DNA from 2 places in the Bacillus lumedeiriae genome. Region 2 is predicted to be linked to the other one. Evidence: riboswitches for the same ligand, from Rfam matches in the RefSeq annotation. Region 2 holds a riboswitch; the other holds the start of a gene.
The links. Region 2 has a riboswitch for glycine ahead of gcvT (glycine cleavage system aminomethyltransferase GcvT). Riboswitches for the same ligand answer to the same signal wherever they lie in the genome.
Positions count from the first base shown of each region.

Region 1: it holds a riboswitch for glycine, as region 2 does, so the genes downstream of both, glyA (serine hydroxymethyltransferase) here and gcvT (glycine cleavage system aminomethyltransferase GcvT) in region 2, are expected to answer to the same signal.

Region 1 covers NZ_JAUIYO010000013.1:38,445-47,359, reverse strand. The annotation lists gene QYG89_RS13580 (M24 family metallopeptidase) at 1-523, shown strand, start outside; gene QYG89_RS13575 (cupin domain-containing protein) at 659-1,072, shown strand; glycine riboswitch at 1,252-1,352, shown strand; glycine riboswitch at 1,353-1,447, shown strand; gene glyA (serine hydroxymethyltransferase) at 1,537-2,787, shown strand; gene QYG89_RS13565 (serine dehydratase beta chain) at 2,803-3,318, shown strand; gene sdaAA (L-serine ammonia-lyase, iron-sulfur-dependent, subunit alpha) at 3,318-4,199, shown strand; gene gcvT (glycine cleavage system aminomethyltransferase GcvT) at 4,214-5,323, shown strand; gene gcvPA (aminomethyl-transferring glycine dehydrogenase subunit GcvPA) at 5,352-6,704, shown strand; gene gcvPB (aminomethyl-transferring glycine dehydrogenase subunit GcvPB) at 6,697-8,181, shown strand; gene QYG89_RS13540 (HesB/IscA family protein) at 8,382-8,690, shown strand.
Region 2 covers NZ_JAUIYO010000001.1:256,109-265,023, reverse strand. The annotation lists gene QYG89_RS01395 (YqhG family protein) at 1-114, opposite strand, end outside; gene QYG89_RS01390 (DEAD/DEAH box helicase) at 83-1,783, opposite strand; glycine riboswitch at 1,941-2,031, shown strand; glycine riboswitch at 2,035-2,116, shown strand; gene gcvT (glycine cleavage system aminomethyltransferase GcvT) at 2,215-3,315, shown strand; gene gcvPA (aminomethyl-transferring glycine dehydrogenase subunit GcvPA) at 3,338-4,684, shown strand; gene gcvPB (aminomethyl-transferring glycine dehydrogenase subunit GcvPB) at 4,677-6,149, shown strand; gene QYG89_RS01370 (rhodanese-like domain-containing protein) at 6,389-6,763, opposite strand; gene QYG89_RS01365 (lipoate--protein ligase family protein) at 6,923-7,759, shown strand; gene QYG89_RS01360 (vitamin B12-dependent ribonucleotide reductase) at 8,079-8,915, shown strand, end outside.

The DNA.
Region 1 (8,915 bases), on a different contig from region 2:
AGCGCATAACTGGGCTACTTCCCGTAAACTGCAGCGCGGAGATATCCTAAGTCTGAACTGCTTCCCGATGATTGCTGGTTACTATACAGCTCTTGAGCGCACACTGTTCTTGGAAGATGTTTCTGAGCGTCATCTTGAACTCTGGGAGGTCAACTGTAAAGTACACAGACGCGGCCTTGAACTGATTAAGCCAGGTGCCAGATGTATGGATATTGCGGCTGAATTGAACGAGATCTACCGCGAGCATAATCTTTTAGCGAACCGTACGTTCGGCTATGGACATTCTTTTGGTGTGCTCAGCCATTACTACGGGCGGGAAGCTGGACTGGAACTTCGTGAGGATATCGAAACGGTACTAGAGCCAGGCATGGTTGTATCTATGGAGCCGATGATTATGATTCCAGAGGGAGAGCCGGGTGCAGGCGGTTACCGTGAGCATGACATTCTTGTGATTACTGAGAATGGGGTAGAGAATATTACTAAATTCCCATTCGGACCGGAGCATAACATTATTAAAAAGTAAGGTAAATCAACGTGTCAGACCTCACATCAACAATATACTCTACTGTAGAAGGAGTCCAATATACACAGTGTATTGGGGTGAGGTCAGACCTTTATGGGAATAGGTCTATCTATCAACTATTAAGAGGTGGAAAAATTGAGCCAAAAAACAATGAAACAAAGTGAAGTGGAACTTTTATGCAAAAAGCCAGGCATTCAATTAATTAAGGCAGGCACTTATACATTAAATGAAGTAGGAGAATTACGGGGCACGCCTGAACTAAAAGGACAAATTCTTGATTTGCCTCTTACAGATAAAAAAGATGTCTTAACATTAGGTTATTTTGCCCTGCAGCCTTCAGTAGATTATTCAGTAGAGTTTGATTTTGTTGAGGTTAAAATCGTGACAAAAGGAAAAATGATCGTGCGTGATGTAGAAGGAAACAAATATGTAGGCGAAGCAGGGGATGTTTTAATTTTTTCTCCGAAGACGACGGTTATTTTTGATGGAGAGAGTGACGGAGAAGCTGTTTACTTCAAAAATGTTGAGCCAAATCCTTCTTATTTGTAAAGTAGATCTTTTAGTGAGGTCAGAGAACAAGAAAATACGAAAATAAAAGTGAGCATTCAATGTGTACCGAAAGATCCTTACACAATTTTTCTGGCAGAGTATGGAAGTATATGCAAAAAGATTGACAGTTATATTCGTGTTAACTATTCTGAATATAATGAAAATTTAATAAAGTGCGGATGATTGTTGTAGGAGAGTGTGAAGTACATGCCACCGAAGGAGCAAGTTCCAAAAAGACCCTTGGAACCAATCTCTCAGGTAGATGAACTGCAACGGGACGCCACTCTGGAGAGAGCGTTGCTAAAACGCCACCAAAGGGGAAGACTCCATCGTAAATGGAGTTAAGCTCTCAGGTAAAAGGACAGAGAAGGGTAGAGAACATGAGATTACCCTTTTCTGTCCTTTTTGTGTACCCAAAAAAGCAGAAAAGGGAAGTCTAGACGACATTTCGAGGAGGAGTAAGAATGAGTTTGCAAAAAAATGATACAACGATTTTTGGAGCCATTGAGAAGGAAAAGCAGCGCCAGTATCACACATTAGAGTTGATCGCATCTGAAAACTTTGTCAGTGAGGACGTGTTAGAAGCAATGGGAAGCGTCATGACGAATAAATACGCAGAAGGCTACCCAGGGAAGCGTTATTATGGCGGCTGTGAGTATGTAGATGTTGCAGAACAGGCGGCGATCGATCGTGTAACAGAGCTGTTCGGAGCAAAGTACGCAAACGTCCAGCCTCATTCAGGTGCTCAGGCGAATCTCGCTGTTTTTTATGCTTTGTTGCAGCCAGGGGATAAAATTATGGGAATGAATTTATCACATGGCGGGCATTTAACTCATGGAAGTCCCGTCAGCATTTCTGGAAAGTGGTTTGACGTTGTCTCTTACGGAGTGAGAGAAGACAATCAGTTGATTGATTATGACGAGCTTGAGGAGATCGCCAAAAAAGAAAAACCAAAACTGATGATTGCAGGTACGAGTGCTTATCCAAGAACGATTGATTTTGCCCGTTTTAAAGAAATTGCTGATCAAGTGGGCGCGAAGTTAATGGTAGATATGGCGCATATTGCCGGGCTGGTAGCGGCTGGTCTTCATCCATCGCCTATCCCTTATGCAGATGTGGTGACGAGTACAACACATAAAACGTTAAGAGGACCACGCGGCGGCATTATTTTAACCAATCATGAAGAGATCATCAAAGCGATGAATAAATCTGTATTCCCAGGCATTCAAGGCGGCCCATTAATGCACATTATTGCGGCCAAGGCAGTGGCTTTCAAAGAGGCATTGCAGCCAGGGTTTAAACAATACGCCAAACAAGTGATTGAAAATGCTCAAACGCTTGGTGAGGCATTAAAGAAAGAGGGAGCCGAACTAGTCTCCGGCGGAACAGACAACCATATTGTGCTATTAGATGTACGTCCGTGGGGTCTGACAGGAAAAGAAGCGGAGAAGATACTTGAAGAATCCGGAATTACAGTCAATAAAAATACGATTCCATATGATCCGGAGAGTCCGTTTGTGACGAGCGGCATCCGTATGGGAACAGCCGCATTGACTACACGCGGAATGAAACAGGAAGAGATGGTACAAATTGCGAAAGTGATCGCAGCTGTTTTGGGGAGTAAGGGTGATCGGACCGTTTTAGAAGAGGCGAAGGAAATCACAAGAGCCATTTGTGAATCGTATCCATTGTTTCAACAACCAATCAATGTGTAAGAAAGGAGCACTTTCATGGAATTTCAAAGCTGCTTTGACATTATTGGACCAATCATGGTAGGGCCCTCTAGTTCTCACACAGCTGGTGTGGTATCTATTGGAAGATTTGTTTACGAGCTTTTAGAGGGATGCCCGGAGGAAGTGCACATTCTTTTTTACGATTCCTTCGCAGAAACATATCAGGGGCATGGGACAGATAAAGCATTGCTCGGCGGACTGCTTGGAATGGATACAGATGATCCGCACATTAGATATTCGATTGAACTAGCACATGAACGCGGGATGAACTGTACCTTCCAATTAGAAGAACATTGTCTCTATTTTGATCATCCGAATACAACGATTGTAACGGCTCGACGCGGCGCAGCGGTTGTCCGAGTTGGCGGAGCTTCTCTCGGGGGAGGCCTCTCTAAATTATTTATGATTGACGATGAAATGGTCGATATACGTTTGAGCACAAGCGATGACTTTTCAATCATTGTTGAAAAGTACCGTAAAAAGAAAAGGAAAGTACTTGTGAGGGGCGTATGATGGAAATTCAGTCAATGAAAGAACTCATTGAAGTGTGTGAACGGGAACAGAAAACGATTGGCGAAATCATGCTGATAATGGAAGAGGAAAAGTCGGGAAGAGATCAAGAAACGATTCTTCGCATGATGGAAGAACGGTTAATCAAAATGAAGGAAGCAGTAGACAGCGGCACGAAAGATGCTTCTGCTGCTCCGAGTGGTATTTCTGGCGGCGATGCGGTGAAGATGGGGGATTATGTACGTTCAGGAAAAGCACTGACCGGTCATTATATAAGCGATGCGATGACATTCTCCATGGCTACTTCTGAAAGCAATGCACGCATGGGAGTGATTGTAGCAACTCCGACGGCTGGTGCAGCAGGCATTTTGCCCGGCGTATTGTTCTCTCTTCATAAAAATGATGGCACGCCCTATCACCAGTTAGTAATGGGACTATTTACAGCGAGTATGCTTGGTTATGTCATTGCTAACCGTTCATTTATTTCAGGAGCTGCCGGGGGATGTCAGGCAGAGGTTGGTTCTGCCACTGCCATGGCCGCCGGAACAATTGCTGAATTAAAAGGAGGAACACCGCAGCAAGCGATTCATGCCACAGCGATCGCTTTAAAATCGCTTTTAGGATTAGTGTGTGATCCTGTTGCAGGACTTGTTGAAGTTCCTTGTATTAAACGAAATGTGATTGGCACGTCGATTGCTTTTGCAGCTGCGGATTTAGCGCTTGCCGGTATTGAAAGCCGCATTCCGTGTGATGAAGTCATCGGAGCGATGTACAAAGTGGGCAAGGAGATGCCAAGAACTTTGAGAGAAACCGCACTTGGCGGCCTGGCAATGACTGAAACTGGCCAAAAAGTAAAAGAAGAATTATTTTGCCGAAAATCTTAATCGGGGGTGTATAAATGAGTACAAAAACGGTATTGAAGCGAACACCACTTTTCGATGTATATAAAAAATATGGCGCAAAGGTCATTGATTTTGGCGGCTGGGAGCTGCCGGTGCAGTTTTCAAGCATTTTGGAAGAACATGAAGCGGTGCGAAAGGCAGCCGGACTTTTTGATGTTTCTCACATGGGAGAAGTGCTCGTGGAAGGAAAAGATGCCGAGAGTTATCTCAATCATCTTGTGACGAATGATGTGACGAAGATTGGACTGAATCAAGCACAGTATACAGCGATGTGTTATCCCGGTGGCGGAACGGTTGATGATTTATTAGTGTACAAGTTAGCGGATGAAACATATTTACTCGTCATCAACGCTGCTAACATTGAAAAAGATGTGGAGTGGATGAAGCAGCATGTAAAAGGCAGCGTAACGATCGAAAATAGATCGAGTGATATCGCACAGGTGGCGATCCAAGGCCCGAAAGCGGAGAGTATTTTACAAAAGCTCACAGACACCGATTTATCAGACATTCGCTTTTTTCACTTTGCGCAGCATGTGAATGTAGATGGTATTACAGAAGTGCTCGTTTCTCGTACGGGTTATACCGGAGAGGACGGTTTTGAACTTTATTTGGCAGCACATCAAGCGAAAGAACTGTGGGAGAAACTGCTGGAAGCAGGAAGAGAAGACGGGTTAAAACCATGCGGACTTGGTGCGCGGGATACCCTTCGCTTTGAAGCACGTCTAGTGTTATATGGGCAAGAGCTTACAAATGAAATTAGCCCGCTTGAAGCAGGAATCGGTTTTGCTGTTAAAACGAATAAAGAAAGTGATTTTATCGGTAAAGCTGCTCTTACAGTCCAAAAAGAAGAAGGACTGCAGCGGAAATTGGCAGGAATTGAAGTGATAGGACGAGGGATTCCTCGTCATGGATACAAAGTATTTTCTGGAGACGAAGAAATTGGCTTTATTACTTCTGGAACACGTTCACCGTCATTGCAGAAAAACTTAGGATTGGCATTGATATCGGCAGAATATGCTGAGCCAGGGACGGAGCTGCAAGTTGAAATCCGTAATAAAAAGATTGATGCTGTTGTTGTTAAAGCACCGTTTTATAAAAGAGGCTGAAAATATGTGAGCGAAAGGGATGAATAGGATGACAACGACTTATCGATATCTTCCAGATACAAAACAAGATCAAGAGGAAATGCTGGATTTTTTAAATATTTCTTCAGTAGATGAATTATTTGAAGATATACCGCCTGACATTCGTTTAGATAGTGCGCTGAATATCCCGGATGCTGTTCCTGAATCCCTTCTTGTGAAAAAGATGCACCAGCTTGCTTCAAAAAATAAAGATGCGAATCAATACCCAACTTTTTTGGGGGCAGGCACGTACGATCATTACATTCCAAGTGTCGTGAATCATATGATTTCCCGTTCTGAATTTTATACAGCTTATACACCGTACCAGCCGGAAATAAGCCAAGGGGAGTTACAAGCCATTTTTGAATTTCAAACGATGGTTTGTGAGCTGACGGGCATGGATGTAGCTAACTCTTCTATGTATGACGGCTTCACCGCTCTCGCAGAAGCGGCATCACTTGCCGCTGCCTCTACGCGCCGTTCGAAGGTGCTTGTATCGAAGGGGGTTCATCCTGAATCACGTGCCATCTTACATACAGTGGCTGCTGGTCCGGGATACGCCGTGGAAGAAGTGGATCTTACGGCTGACTGTACGGATTTAGAAAAGCTGCAAGAACAAATAGATAAAGAGACGGCTGCTGTTATTGTTCAATACCCGAACTTCTTCGGCTCGATTGAAGATTTAGCAGAGATAAAGAAAATCGCTGATACAAAAGGAGCTCTTTTTATTGTTAGTGCCAATCCCCTTTCACTTGCCCTCCTGCAGGCGCCAGGTAAACTTGGGGCAGATATTGTGATTGGAGATATGCAGTCGTTAGGCATCCCAATGGCTTTTGGCGGTCCACACTGTGGTTACTTCGCGGTGAGTAAAAAGTTTATGCGTAAAGTGCCGGGCCGCATTGTCGGACAAACGATCGATGAGCAGGGGAAACGGGGATTTGTGTTGACACTGCAAGCCCGTGAGCAGCATATTCGACGGGATAAAGCCTTATCCAATATTTGCTCTAACCAGGCATTGAATGCTCTTGCTTCAGCGATTTGTATGTCAGCTCTTGGAAAGCAGGGCATTCGTCATATGGCACAGCTCAATGTAGAAAAGGCTGATTACATGGCTAAACGTCTACAAGAAAAAGGATTTATTATTATCAATCAAGCACCTTTCTTCAATGAATTTGTTGTGGAGCTTCCTTGTTCAGTGAAGGAAGTGAATGACAAGCTTCTTGCAGAGGGAATCATTGGCGGATTTGATTTAGGAAGTGATTATGGCTGTGACCATCACATGCTCATTGCCGTAACAGAACAACGGACGAAAGAAGAAATCGATCAATTTATCGACGTATTGGAGGCGAGTGTACATGGTTGAATATAATGATCTCATCTTTGAAATTAGTCGTCCAGGACGCATCGGTTCAAGTCTTCCGGACAGTGATGTAAACAAAGTTGATCTCAATGATAAATTTCCGAAGCATTTGATTCGAGATACTCCAGCAGAGCTTCCCGAAGTATCAGAGCTTCAGCTCGTACGCCACTATACAGCGCTTTCTAATAAAAACCATGGCATCGATAATGGCTTCTATCCGCTTGGTTCCTGTACGATGAAATACAATCCGAAAGTGAATGAAGATGTAGCGCGCTTTGAAGGTTTCAGCCGCATTCACCCCTATCAGCCAGCTGAAACGGTGCAGGGAGCACTAGAGCTTTTATATAAACTGCAGGAAGAGTTAGCTGAAATCACAGGCATGGATGCTGTGACTCTGCAGCCTTCAGCGGGAGCACAAGGGGAATGGACAGGATTGATGATGGTGAAAGCCTATCTTGAACAAAAAGGGGAAACGAGATCGAAGGTGCTTGTTCCTGACTCCGCGCACGGTACAAATCCCGCAAGTGCCACGGTCGCAGGATTTAAAACAGTAACCATTCCATCAAATGAAAATGGATTAGTGGATTTAGAAGAGTTAAAGAAGCATGTAGATCATGATACAGCGGCGCTTATGCTGACCAATCCCAATACGCTTGGGTTGTTTGAAAAAGAAATTGTGGAAATTGCGAAAGTCGTTCATGAGGCCGGAGGGTTATTGTATTATGACGGTGCCAATGCGAATGCGATTTTAGGGAAAACCACTCCGGGCAAAATGGGCTTTGATATCGTTCATTTAAATCTTCATAAAACATTTACAACCCCTCATGGGGGCGGCGGCCCTGGAGCAGGTCCAGTCGGTGTGAAAAAGAAACTCATTCCATACTTGCCTGTGCCCCGCGTGGAGAAAAGTGGAAAGAACTATGTATTAAATTCTGATCACCCGCTATCTATCGGCCGTGTAAAAGGATACTATGGCAACTTCGGCATTCTCGTGCGCGCATACACGTATATTCGTACAATGGGTCCTGAAGGGCTGCGGCAAGTATCTGAAAGTGCGGTTCTTCATGCGAATTATCTTCGCAAAAAACTGGAGCCATACTTCGAAGCGCCATATTCACAAGTTTGTAAGCATGAATTTGTTTTATCAGGTTCAAGGCAGAAAAAACTCGGTGTAAGAACGCTTGATATGGCGAAAAGGCTGCTGGATTTCGGCTATCATCCACCGACGATCTACTTCCCGTTAAATGTAGAAGAGTGCTTGATGATTGAGCCGACAGAAACAGAGTCGAAAGAAACATTGGACGCTTTTGCTGACGTTATGATTGAAATTGCGAAAGAAGCAGAAGTGAATCCAGAGGTTGTATTGGAGGCGCCGCATACAACCGTAATCGGCCGCTTAGACGAAGTCCAAGCAGCTAGACAGCCTATATTACGCTATACAAAAGAGGAAGCGGCAGAAAAAGAGGCGATAAAACTATAAATCAACTTTCGGTTATGTTAACGATTATAATTGAGATTGCCCTTTGTTGATTGGAACGGAAATCAACAGGAGGAGTTTAATAAAGCTAAACTTTAAAATGACCAAGGAACCACTGAGGATGAAAGGCGGGAAAATGTCATGTTTTTCCGCCTTTCTTCTTGGTGGTTTCAAACATATAAGAGCAGAAAGGAAGAAGAGAAATGGAGATCACCCTAACAGCAGCAGCGTTGAATCAACTAAAATCCATGACATTCAAAGAAGAACAGTTTCCTAGAATCGACGCGGATATAGCTGGTGGATGCGGCATATCTATGAAGTTTGCGTTTGTTTTTGACGAACCGCGCCGGAACGATTTAGTCATTGAATATGATGGCATTCTCATTCGAATCGATCGATTCACCAAACGTTACTTAGATATAGAAACGAAAATTGATTATATAGATGGACTGGGATTTCTTGTTGGGGAAAATTTTGTTTCAAGCGACTGTGCGGTGGAAATAGAATTATAGTATGGGGAGGATAAGGAGTATACAAGGTAAAAAGACTCTCGATATATTGTTTAAATAATTGGCTATATTAATGACTATTGTTGACTGGAGCGAAAGGCACGAAACTCCTGCGGGAAAAGCGTGTCCACGGGAGACCCCGCAGGCGCGATAGCGACGAGGAGGCTCCCGGACCGCCCGCGGAAAGCGAGTGCCTGCAGCGGAAGTCAACAGTAACAAAGACGAACA
Region 2 (8,915 bases):
ATCCAGCTCAGGGGTTAGTTTGACAGTGAGTGAACCTTCTGTTTCTTCTAAAAAGGTACATTCAGCCGCTTTAAAATAAGTGTTAAGAAATAGATGAATTTCGTTTTTCAGCAAATGCGTCCTCTCCTTTTTTCCATTCGTTTGCGAGTTCAATAGCTGCCTCGAGATTTTTCATCTTCACTTGTAATTCACCTTCTGTTTTTGAATGCTGAAAAATATCAGTTAAGTGTTCTTGCATATTAGGAATTTCCATCCTCTCTAAAATGTCATCAAGCTGCCCGACTGCTTGTTCAAATAAATGAATTTTTTCATAGAGAAGCTGGAGAATTCTGTCTTCAATCGTATCTTCAATGCTGAAATTGTAAATATGTACATCCTCAGATTGTCCAAAACGGTGAACACGGCCAATCCTTTGTTCAAGCCGCATAGGATTCCATGGAAGATCAAAGTTGATTAAATGATGGCAAAACTGCAAATTCAGCCCTTCGCCGCCGGCCTCAGTTGCAATTAAGACCTGGGCGTGCTGCTGAAACAGCTGTTTCATCCAATCTTTTTTTCCGCGCTTAAAGCCGCCGCGAAAGGGAACAGATGAAATGCCATGTTGTTTAAAAAACCATTGTAAATATAGCTGGGTGGCCCGGTATTCCGTGAAAATAATGACTTTGTCGTCGATCGAATGAACGAGTTCTAATGCTTTTTGCGCTTTTGAATTTTGCGCAATGTTTTGGATATGAGATAACACCTCTTGAAAACTTTCCGGAAAGGCAAGTTCGTTTCCGTATAATTTCTTTGCCATATTTTTCAACGTGAAAAAGACGGCTTCTTTGCTGCTGCAAGCTTCTCTCTGCAAGGTGAGTAACGACAAGGCAGAGCTGATCTCCTGAGGCTGGCTGCGGACAAACTGTTGAAGTGTGTCGTAAAGCGCACGCTCCTCATCCGTGAATGTTACTTTGATGGATTCCACTTTTCTAGCCGTCCACTCTACCCCTGTGTCCTGACGGCGGTTGCGGATCATCACTTTATTCATCAGCTTCATTAAATGCTGGTGGTTTTGTACTTGCCGGTCTCCTTTTTTAAATTGATCGGTAAATTGTCCTTCGCTTCCTAGATGACCAGGCTTCAACAGTGAAACGAGATGAAACATTTCATCCAATCGATTTTGAATAGGCGTCGCTGTCAGGAGCAGACAAAACTTCTTTTTTAAATGGCGGACAAACTGATAGTTTTTTGTTTTATGATTTTTTAATTTATGAGCTTCATCAATAATGACTAAATCGTAGTCTTGTTCATAAATTTTTTCTTTGTGAGGACTTCGTTTCGCTGTATCAATGGAAGAGATGACAATATCATATTGATCCCAGGCATAAAACTTTTTCTGGGCCACGGCTGGAATATAAAACTTGGTGTTCAATTCATCAGCCCATTGTGAAACGAGGGAAGCGGGAGCTAAGATCAATACTTTTTTTACGAGACCCCGTATTAAATATTCTTTTAATACGAGTCCTGCCTCGATCGTTTTCCCAAGTCCTACTTCATCGGCTAAAATGGCTTTTCCATTCATTTCCTCGATGACTTTTCTTGCCGCTTCAAGCTGATGGGGAAGAGGAGTGAGACCTGGCAAAAACTTAGGGGCTAACAATCCTTCAAAATTCGACACCATCATTCGTGTTTCCATTTTTACAGTTGATTGAAAAAGCGACCAGCTTCCCCACGGTCCATCTTGTTCAATTCTTTTCTCTAACTCTTCTTCCCATGCGTGGTTAAAGTGTATATCTACGTTCATTTTAAAAACTCCTTTATAAAATGTATTGCCGAAACCTCACCTTTAATGGTAGGATGTAAAGGAACTAAATATTATGTCATTTTGCAAAAAACGAACATTATTGATTGTTTCTAATCAGGTGTTCATAGTATACCCATTTATTAATTAAATATAGCGAATGAAGGCAAGGGGAGAGACTGTTTATACAGCGCCGAAGGAGCAAACAAACTTTTTGTGAATCTCTCAGGCAAAAGAACTCTTGCTGGACGCATCTCTGGAGAGTGTTTCGTCATCGAAACCACCAAAGAAGACAGCCCATTTGATGGGGGTAAACTTTCAGGTTCAAGGACAGAGGACAACTTTTATAAGCTGTTCTCTGTCCTTTTTTATATTCAGAACGGATGGAACCGCAAAATGACGATGAAACAATAAGCATTGAAAGGGGCAGGAGAATGGGAGAACTAAAGCGTACGCCGCTGTTTGAACTGTATAAACAATATGGGGCAAAAACCATTGATTTTGGTGGATGGGAGCTCCCTGTTCAGTTTTCAAGTATTAAAGAGGAGCATGAAGCTGTCCGGACGAAGGCTGGTCTTTTTGATGTATCCCACATGGGAGAGATTACAGTCAAGGGAAAAGACGCCTTAGCTTTCTTGCAAAAAATGATGACGAATGACTTGTCAAAGCTGCAGCCCGACCGTGCCATGTATACAATTATGTGCAATGAACAAGGAGGTACGATCGATGACTTGCTCGTCTACATGCTGGCTGAAGAAGACTACCTGCTTGTCGTGAATGCCGCAAATACCGAGAAGGATTTCCAGTGGCTGAAAGAGCATGGGACAGGAGAAGTGCAAATAAACAATGTATCGCAGGATTGGGCGCAGCTTGCCATTCAAGGACCGGCTGCTGAAAGCATTCTTCAAAAGCTTGTAGCCGGTGTTGACTTACAAGACATCAAGTCATTTGCATTTCGCCAGCATGTCAGCATCAATGGTGCACATGCTCTAGTGTCACGGACTGGATACACAGGAGAAGATGGTTTTGAGATTTATAGTCAAAGCGGCGATGCAGGGAAGATATGGAAGGATCTATTAGAAGCGGGCGAAGAGGAAGGCTTAGTTCCATGCGGCCTGGGTGCACGTGATACATTGCGTTTTGAAGCGAATCTGGCATTATATGGTCAGGAACTGTCAGAAGATATATCGCCAATTGAAGCGGGCCTTGGCTTTGCTGTTAAAACAAATAAAGAAGAATTTATCGGACTCACAGCTTTAAAAGAGCAGAAGGAAAATGGCTCTAAGCGGAAGCTGATTGGTCTTGAAATGATTGATAGGGGGATCCCGCGTCATGGCTATCCCGTTTTTTCAGGAGAAGAAGCGGCAGGTCACGTAACGACGGGTACGCAATCACCGACATTAAAGAAAAATATTGGTCTTGCATTAGTCAAAGCCGAGCTGGCTGTACCAGACCAGGAATTGTTCGTAGAGATCCGGGGTAAAAAACTAGCAGCAAAAACAGTGAAACCGCCATTTTATAAACGTTCAAAATAAGAGGAGAGAAGGGGGAAAAGTTATGAAACATCGTTATTTGCCAATGACTGAATCTGATAAGAAAGAGATGCTTTCGGCAGTTGGTGTTCAAACAATTGATGAATTATTTGCAGACATCCCTGAACAAGTACGTTTCCAAGGGTTGTACGATATCAAGGAAGCAAAATCGGAACCGGCTTTGAAAAAAGAATTGAGTGCAATGGCTGCCAAAAATGCGAATGCAAAACAATATGCTTCCTTTTTAGGGGCAGGCGTATATGATCATTACACACCGTCCATTGTGGACCACGTCATTTCCCGTTCTGAATTTTATACAGCTTATACACCGTACCAGCCAGAAATTTCTCAAGGGGAGCTGCAAGCCATTTTTGAATTCCAAACGATGATTTGTGAATTGACAGGTATGGATGTAGCCAACTCCTCGATGTATGATGGAGGTACAGCTTTAGCAGAAGCGGCGATGCTTAGCGCGGCTCAAACGAAAAAGAAGAAAGTACTCGTATCAGAAACGGTTCATCCTGAATCGCGTGACGTATTAAAAACGTATGCGAAAGGACAGGGCATTGAAGTGATCGAAGTACCTCATATGAATGGTGTAACAGATATTGATCAATTAAATCAGCTTGTAGACAGCGACACAGCGGGGGTTATTGTTCAATATCCGAACTTTTTCGGCGCCGTTGAACCACTTGCAGAAGTAGAAAAAGCGGCTCACGGACAAAAAGCGATGTTTGTTGTCTCTTCTAATCCGCTTTCTCTAGGTGCGTTGACACCTCCTGGAAAGTTTGGAGCAGATATTGTGATTGGTGATGCACAGCCATTCGGTATTCCAGCTCAATTCGGCGGACCACATTGTGGATACTTTGCCGTAACGAAAAAGCTGATGCGTAAAGTGCCGGGCCGTCTTGTTGGCCAGACACATGATGATGAAGGCCGCCGCGGATTTGTGCTGACACTGCAGGCGCGTGAGCAGCATATTCGCCGTGATAAAGCGACTTCTAATATTTGTTCTAACCAGGCACTCAATGCTCTCGCAGCCAGCGTAGCGATGACAGCTTTAGGTAAAAAAGGTGTTCGTGAAATCGCGGTGCAAAACTTGCAAAAAGCATTTTTTGCTAGAGAAACAATGAAGCAGCATGGTCTGGATATCGTGTTTGATGGACCAATATTTAATGAGTTTGTTGTCCGTTTAAATAAGCCCATCAAAGAAGTGAATCAAAAGCTGTTTAAAAAGGGAATAATAGGCGGCTATGATCTTGGGCTTACTTATAAAGAATTAGAGAATTGTATGTTAGTTGCTGTGACAGAATTGCGGACAAAAGAAGAAATTGAGCTCTTTGCAGCAGAATTGGGGGATAGCCATGAATAAGAACGATCAGGAGCTTATATTTGAAGTGTCTCAGCCGGGGCGGATTGGCTATAGTCTGCCTGAGTTAGATGTACCGGAAACAGCTTTATCGGCACTTTTGCCTGCTGGGTATTTGCGGGAAGAAGAACCTGAACTTCCAGAGGTGTCTGAGCTCGACATTATGCGTCATTATACAGCGTTATCGAAGAGAAATCATGGGGTAGACTCAGGATTTTATCCGCTTGGTTCATGTACGATGAAATATAACCCAAAAATCAATGAAGATGTCGCACGTTTTGACGGCTTCGCTTATATTCATCCGCTTCAGCAGGAAGAGACTGTACAAGGGGCATTGGAGCTCATGTATGATCTGCAGGAGCACTTAAAAGAGATTACTGGTATGGATGAAGTGACCCTTCAGCCGGCAGCTGGTGCTCATGGTGAATGGACGGCACTGATGATGATCCGTGCGTATCACGAAACAAATGGTGATTTCAATCGTACAAAGGTCATCGTTCCCGACTCTGCTCATGGTACAAACCCGGCCTCTGCGACGGTCGCAGGCTTTGAAACAGTGACGGTCAAATCGGGAGAAGACGGATTAGTCGATTTAGAAGACTTGAAACGTGTGGCCGATGAAACAACGGCTGCGCTTATGCTGACGAATCCAAACACGCTTGGCTTGTTTGAAGAGAATATTTTAGAAATAGCCGAAATTATTCATGGGGTCGGCGGCAAGGTGTACTATGATGGGGCAAACTTAAATGCGGTTATGTCGAAAGCGCGGCCTGGAGACATGGGATTTGACGTCGTTCACTTAAACCTTCATAAAACGTTCACTGGTCCCCACGGCGGCGGCGGTCCGGGATCTGGCCCTGTAGGTGTGAAGAAAGACTTGATTCCTTATTTGCCGAAGCCTGTGTTAGTGAAAAAAGACGATGTATACCACTTCGACTATGATCGTCCGCAAGCGATTGGGCGCGTGAAGCCATTCTATGGAAACTTTGGTATTAACGTTCGGGCTTACACATATATCCGTTCGATGGGACCGGATGGCTTGAAAGCAGTGACGGAATATGCTGTATTAAATGCGAACTATATGATGCGCAGGCTCGCTCCTTATTTCGACCTGCCATTTGACCGTCATTGTAAGCATGAATTTGTGTTGAGCGGTAAGCGTCAGAAAAAGCTTGGTGTACGTACGCTTGATATAGCGAAGCGTCTGCTTGATTTCGGTTTTCATCCGCCAACGATCTACTTCCCGCTGAATGTAGAAGAGTGTATTATGATCGAGCCGACAGAAACCGAATCAAAAGAAACACTTGATGCGTTTATTGATAAGATGATTCAGATTGCGAGGGAAGCAGAAACAAATCCTGAAATCGTTCAAGAAGCGCCTCATACAACCGTCATCGGCCGTCTTGATGAAACGACAGCGGCTCGCAAGCCTGTCCTTCGTTACGAAAAAGAATTGCAAAATATTTAATATAGAAAAGAGAGGATGTCCCAAGAGTATAACTTTAGGGGCATCCCCTTTGTTGTGTGATTTTTTTAAACTTGTTCATTGATTTCCATTCTAGGTGCTTCGCTTCCCTGCAGGAGTCTTCGCGCCTTCCACTACAATCAACTTAGTAAAACATCATCGTTTGGATTTTGTCAAAAAAAAACAAAAGAAAGACTGACCCTAAACAGTCGTTTTTAACGACCTTTTGGGTCAGCCTCTTTTCACTTACTTTTCACTTTTCCAGTCCATTGTTTAAAGCCGCCTCGAAGATGATAAAGATCGCGGTAGCCTTTTTTGTACAGTGTCTGGGCCGCCCGGCCGCTGCGTATGCCGCTTTGGCAGTATAGATATACGGTCTTGTCGGGACGGATTTCTTTCATGCGCGTTTTTAATTGTGTAAGTGGGATATTACGGGCGCCAAGAATATGGCCGGCTTCAAATTCGTTCGGTTCACGGACGTCAATGAGCTGCGCCTTGCGGTAGCCTTTAATGAACTCTTCCTGAGAGAGCGGCTTGACCGCTTTTTTCTGGGAAAAATACATATATAAAGTATACAAAATAATGACGCCTAAAATGGTAGCTATTGTATAGAGCATTGGATACACCCCTTCCTAGTAGACATGCGCTGATTTCTATTATAAACGTGGCTGTGTGAAGAATCAAAAGAAATAAACACAGTGTATACCTCTTTGTTTTTTTCTCTGCTTTTGATACACTAGGTGAGTGAATTTATTATAAAGAAGGCGGCAATCATCATGAAAAAAGAAACTTGGAAGTTTGTTGATTCCGGCCGGCAATCGGCAAGCTTCAATATGGCAATGGATGAAGCTCTGCTGGAGTGGCACAGCGAAGGCAAAATTCCGCCGGTTATTCGTTTTTATGGATGGGAGCCGGCAGCGCTGTCGATCGGCTATTTTCAAAAAGCGGCAAAGGAAATTGATTTTGCTGCTGTTAAACGACATGGTCTCGGTTTCGTCCGTCGTCCAACAGGCGGAAGGGGTGTGCTTCACGAGCATGAATTGACATACAGTGTCATTGTGACAGAGGAGCATCCTAATATGCCGACGGGGGTGACGGAAGCGTACAGGGTGATATCTGAAGGAATTCTAAAAGGGTTTCATCAGCTTGGATTAGACGCTTATTTTGCGATACCAAGAACGGAAGAGGAAAAAAGCAGTTTGAAAAATCCACGCTCCTCTGTCTGTTTCGATGCGCCAAGCTGGTATGAACTCGTTGTTGAAGGCCGAAAGGTAGCAGGAAGTGCGCAAACGAGACAAAAAGGTGTGATTCTGCAGCACGGTTCGATTTTGCTTGATCTGGATGAAGATAAGCTGTTCAGTTTATTTACATATTCAAATGAACGCGTGAAAGAGCGGATGCAGCAAGCATTTAAAAATAAAGCTGTTGCCGTGAATGAAATCAGCCCGAATAAAGTGACCTATCGTATGGCAGGAGAAGCATTTAAAAAAGGGTTTGAAGAAGGTCTTGGCATTGAATTGGAGCCGTATGAATTTACACGGGAAGAAATGATCTATATTGAACAACTTGCAAAAGAAAAGTACTCTTCGGATGAATGGAATTTCAAAAGGTGAATCGTCCAGCAAAAGAGAAACTGGCCTTGAGGTCTGTTCTCTTTTTTTGCGGAAAAATGACTGGTTTCTTAATTGATAGGCAAACATGAAAGTTTTTCTTTTTTCGAGAGTATCGCTGCTTTATCTAATGAAATCGCACTTTTACCCATAAAACCCGTTATTTTTCAGCTTGACAAAAAAATGTTTTTAACTCAATATATAGTAATGAGTTAGGAAAAACAAACACAATATGTTGTGTTTGTTTTAGTTTTTAGTTAAAAATATCGTTATATAATGTTTGAATGACTACGAAATTTGTAGAAGAAAAGGAGTTGTGATTATGTCTGTTGCGTCACAAAAGAATATGTCCCTCAACATTGACAGACTGAACAAAGACATCAGTGTCTTTCCACAAGTTCATCCTGTCACCCCGGATATGAAAATCACTCATAAAGGGGTTTCACGTCTCGTAATGATCGACCGCTATTCGTTTAAAGACACGGAGAAAGTCACATTAACAGAAGGCGATTTTGTTGTGTTAACGATTAAAGAGGATCCGAAGTTTCCAGCAAGAGGTGTTGGTTTCATTACTAGTATCGATTGGCAGGAGAAAAAAGCGGAGGTACTTGTGGATGAAGAATTCCGCGGTGCTCTCGATGATCCGAAAGAGCAGGAAACAGGGATCATTCGCCGTCCGCTTGATGTGATTGAAAAACCTCTAGAAATCTATTACGAACAAATCGCTAAGCGCAACGCAACAGGTCTTGCCTCTGTGGAAACAACAGAAGAAAAACGGAAAGAATGGTTCGAGAAATTCTACCAAGAGCTCGTGAACTTAAACTTTATTCCAGCGGGACGCGTTCTTTACGGAGCGGGAGCACAGACTGACGTAACATACTTTAATTGCTACGTGATGCCTTTCGTTCCGGATTCACGTGAAGGCATTTCTGAACATCGTAAGCAAGTAATGGAAATCATGAGCCGCGGCGGCGGTGTCGGCACTAACGGTTCAACCCTTCGCCCGCGCAACACACTGGCCAAAGGCGTGAACGGAAAATCATCCGGATCGGTCTCCTGGCTTGATGACATTGCGAAACTGACACACCTTGTGGAACAGGGTGGGTCCAGACGCGGAGCGCAAATGATCATGTTAGCGGACTGGCATCCAGATATTGTA